Regions from separate parts of the Streptomyces sp. NPDC021749 genome, predicted to be linked through region 1. Evidence: riboswitches for the same ligand, from Rfam matches in the RefSeq annotation. Region 1 holds a riboswitch; the other holds the start of a gene.
What was found. Region 1 has a riboswitch for cobalamin ahead of AB0G35_RS00245 (cobalamin biosynthesis protein). Riboswitches for the same ligand answer to the same signal wherever they lie in the genome.

Region 1 (2,191 bases):
CTGCCAGGAGACGGTGGTGTGGCTCTGCCGGGGCACCGAGGCGCCGACCATCAGCTGCAGGTCGCCGCCGTCGCTGCCGACCCAGCCGTGGCCGGAGAAGTACACCAGCAGCAGTCCGCGGGCCTCGTCGGCGGCGGCCTTCAGCGCCTGGCTCAGTTCCCAGGGCTCGGCCGGGCGGCAGAGGGTGACCTCCTCGGCGGTGAACAGGTCGGTGGCGGTGAGGGCGCGGCGCAGCTCGGCGGGGTTGCCCTCCACCGCGGGCAGTCCGTTGAGCGTGGCGTAGTCGTGGACACCGATCAGCAGCGCCCGGTTGATCTTTCCCCGCGCGTCGTATTCGGACATCCGGGTCAGTCCTCGCCGGTGCTGCCGCTCTCGTGCGTCGGGTTGCCGGGATCGGGGCGCCCGGGGCCGCCGTCGCCGATGATCTCGACGGCGGGCTCCTCGCCGGCGGAGCGCTCCTCCCGGCGGCGCCGCAGCCATTCCCGCAGGGCGATGCCGAGCCCCTTGGTGACCTCGGCGGCCATCGCGCCGACGATGACCAGGATCAGGTCGTCCACGCCGACGGCCATGTCGGCGGGGCCCGGTTCGCCCCCGTCGTCCGTGGTGTGCGGGGGCTGCGGCCGGTGTTCCCAGGCGTGGTCCCGGCGGTTCAGCCAGGGTTCGCGCTCCAGCCAGGCCCGGAGGTCGTCGAGGTCCTGCTGCGGATTGTCCGTCCCGGTGACCCTGAGGCGGATCTCCTGACGGTCCTCGTGATGGTCGGCGTGCTCCGGCATCCCCCAGCCCCCTTCCGGCGGCCCCTTCGCCGCCGTGCACCAGATAGTGACGTGGAATCAGGGACCGGGGCAACCGTCCGTGACGCCACCACCACCCTGTGGCGTGCGCCACAGGACCTGCTGCGGGGCAGCGCCGCAGGTCAAGGGCGAGTTGACGGGCCTCGCGGACCGTGGTGGACTGCCGGGGCCAATCGGCGACAGATGAGGAAGTCCGGTGAGAATCCGGCGCGGTCCCGCCACTGTCACCGGGGAGCGTTCCTCCGAGGAGGGCCACGGTCCGTACGGAACGTACGGACGGGAAGGCCGGGGGACACGCCGATCCGGGAGCCAGGAGACTCTGGTCGCCGTCACGTCGAGCCAGGGCGAGGACCCTGAGTGAGGACATACCGCCATGCCCGGCCGCCCGCCCCGATCCCCACTTCCCGCTGCCGCAGGGCCCCTTCGAGGACTGACGGCGGCCTGATCCGATGCGCGGCGAACACGCGGGATACGCGTGCGGCGCGGCCCTCGGCTTCCTCGGCGACCTGATCGTGGCGGACCCCCGGCGCGGCCACCCGGTGGCCGCCTTCGGCCGGGCCGCCGCCGCCGTCGAACGCCGGCTGTGGCGCGACCACCGGGGTCACGGCGCGGTCCATGCCGTGCTGTGCGCGGGCGGTGCGGCGGCCGGCGCGGCGCTGCTGGAGCGGGCCGTACGGCACCGCCGCGGCGCCCGGGTGGCGCTCACCGCGGCCGCCGTGTGGGCGGTGCTGGGCGGCACCTCGCTGGGCCGGGAGGCGCGGGCCGTCGGCGGTGCGCTGGAAGCGGGCGATCTGGACGTGGCGCGGGAGCGGCTGCCGCATCTGTGCGGGCGCGACCCGCAGGCCCTGGACGGGCCGCAGATGGCCCGGGCGGTGGTGGAGTCGGTGGCCGAGAACACCTCGGACGCGGTGGTCGGCGCCCTGGTGTGGGGTGCGTTCGGCGGGGTGCCCGGCCTGGTGGCGTTCCGGGCGGTGAACACCCTGGACGCGATGGTGGGTCACAAGTCTCCGCGCTACCGCCGGTTCGGCTGGGCCGCGGCCCGGCTCGACGACGTCGCCGGCTGGCCCGGTTCCCGGCTGACCGCCGCGCTGGCCGTGCTCGCGGGCCCCGACCGGCGCGGTGCGCTGCGGGCCTGGCGGGCGGACGGCGGGGCGCACCCGAGCCCCAACGCGGGCCCGGTGGAGGCGTCGTTCGCGGGCGCACTGGGCGTACGGCTGGGCGGCACGCTGGCGTACGGCGGGCGGGTGGAACACCGTCCGGTGCTGAACGGCGCGGCGCGGCCGCCCGCGGTGGCGGACATCGATCGGGCGGTGCGGCTGTCGCGGCGGGTGAGCGCGCTGGCGCTGGTGGCGACGGTGACGGGACGGCTGGCGGCGGGCGCGGTACGGCGCAAGGCCGCG
Region 2 (2,191 bases), on a different contig from region 1:
GCTCATCCCGGCGGCGAAGAGCAGCGGCAGGCACAGGATCGCGTACCAGGGCACGCCGGCCGCGGCGCCGCTGCCCGCCATCACCATCAGCGTCACCTCGGTCGCGGTGTCGAAGCCCAGGCCGAAGACGAAACCGAGCGGGAACATCTGGCCGGGGCGGGAGATGGAGCGGGTGAACCGGCCCAGGAAGCGGTTCATGAAGCCCCGGGAGTCCAGCTGCTGCTCCAACTCGGTCTCGTTGAAACGGCCTTCGCGCATACCGCGGAACACCCGCCAGATCCCGGTCAGCGCGATCAGGTTGAGGGCGGCGATGAGGTAGAGGAACGTGCCCGAGACCGTGGTGCCGATGGTGCCCAGGATCTGGTGGGTGCGGGATTCGTCGTTGAGGAGGATGCCGGCGAGCTGGGCGCCGCCGGCGACGAGGGCGGCCATCACGACGACGACGCTGGAGTGCCCGAGGGCGAACCAGAAGCCCACCGACACCGGACGCTTGCCGTCGGCCATCAGCTTGCGGGTGGTGTTGTCGATCGCGGCGATGTGGTCGGCGTCGAAGGCGTGCCGCATGCCCAGGGTGTAGGCGGTGATGCCGAGTCCGACGCCGAAGACCTGGCTGCCGACGGCGTAGTGGTAGGGGACCACGAGCAGGAACAGCACGCCGAAGGCGACGACGTGCAGCCCCGCTATGACGGCCATCAGGCCCGCGGTGCGGACGGTGTCCTGCCGGCGCCAGCGGAACGCGGCGACGGGGGCAGGGGTGGTCGGGGTATCGGTGGACAGGGCCATCCGGCGGTCACGCTCCAGCACCTCGTGGATCACTTCGTGAGATGCCGTGGCCGGTCTCCTGGCTTTGGGGTACCACCCTGCTCCTTCGGAGCTTGGGGAAGGGTGCACGCGTCCGTCCCCGCCTTCCCGGCCGCAGGCTGCGGTCAGTGGCGCCGTACCCGCGCCGTGCGCGTACGGAAAGGGCCGGAAACTCCCCGATCACAGTGGCGAGGGCCGCTCCGGACTGGGACCACGAGGTCCGTCACCGGTCTTCCCGAGCACCACGGCCCGCCAACCCTACGGGGCGTCCGGCGATCCCTTCAAGCCTGCACAACTGTGCAGGTATCCAAGATCACACTCTGCGACCTGCGAAGATGTCCCCATGCATCTCGTCCCGGCCGAGCGCGCCGACCACCGCACCATCGACGGCCACCGCGTCTGCGACGCCATCGCCGCCATCGGTGAGCCGGGCGAGGTACGGGCCTGGGCCGACCGCTTCGCGCTGCTCGCCGATCCCGGGCGCCTGGCCCTGCTGCTCGCCCTCCACCGGGCCGGCCCCGTCGCCGTCTCCGACCTGGCGGTCGCCACCGGCATGAAGGACACCGCGGTCTCCCAGGCACTGCGCCTGCTACGCGCCGCCGGAGTGGTCGAGGGCGACAAGGACGGCCGGGTGGTGCGCTACCGCGTGGTCGACGACGCGACCGCGGCACTGCTGACCCACTGCGCGCCGGCGGAACCCCACCACGCGCAGGCGTGACGCACGCCCTCCCGCCCGGGGCATGCCTCTCAACAGCACGGACACGCGCCAGGGCCCGCTGTGGTGGACAGCGGGCCCTGGCGCGCGGGCGGGGAGGCGCCCCGGAGCTACTTGACCGAACCGGCCATGATCCCCTGGACGAAGTGCCGTTGGAACACGAAGAACACGATCAGCGGCACGATCAGGGACAGGAAGGCGCCGGGCGCCAGCACGCCGATGTTGCTGCCGAACTGGCGCATCTGCGACTGCAGGGCGACCGTCAGCGGCTGCGACTCGTTGTCCGCGAAGAGCAGGGCGACCAGCATGTCGTTCCAGACCCACAGGAACTGGAAGATCGCCAGACTGGCGATGGCCGGGCGGCCCAGCGGCAGGACCAGCTGGGAGAAGATCCGCCACTCCCCGCCACCGTCCATCCGGGCGGCCTCCAGCATCTCCTTGGGGATCTCCGCGAAGTAGTTGCGCAGCAGGAAGATGGCGAACGGCAGACCGTACGCGGTGTGGAAGAGGATGACGCCGGGGATGGAGCCGAACAGGCCGAGCGCGCCGAACAGTTTGGCCACCGGCAGCAGCCCGATCTGCACCGGCACCACCAGCATGGCGACCACGACCAGGAAGATCCAGTCCCGGCCGGGGAAGTCCATCCAGGCGAAGGCGTAGCCGGCCAGTGCGGCG

Region 2: another riboswitch for cobalamin. It lies ahead of AB0G35_RS28645 (HoxN/HupN/NixA family nickel/cobalt transporter); the one in region 1 lies ahead of AB0G35_RS00245 (cobalamin biosynthesis protein).

What each region holds. Positions count from the first base shown of each region.
Region 1 is NZ_JBFACE010000001.1:46,083-48,273, forward strand. Features, by position in the region: gene AB0G35_RS00235 (caspase family protein) at 1-342, opposite strand, end outside; gene AB0G35_RS00240 (hypothetical protein) at 348-773, opposite strand; cobalamin riboswitch at 975-1,111, shown strand; gene AB0G35_RS00245 (cobalamin biosynthesis protein) at 1,241-2,191, shown strand, end outside.
Region 2 is NZ_JBFACE010000036.1:23,913-26,103, reverse strand. Features, by position in the region: gene AB0G35_RS28645 (HoxN/HupN/NixA family nickel/cobalt transporter) at 1-783, opposite strand, end outside; cobalamin riboswitch at 814-1,063, opposite strand; gene AB0G35_RS28640 (metalloregulator ArsR/SmtB family transcription factor) at 1,145-1,519, shown strand; gene AB0G35_RS28635 (carbohydrate ABC transporter permease) at 1,627-2,191, opposite strand, start outside.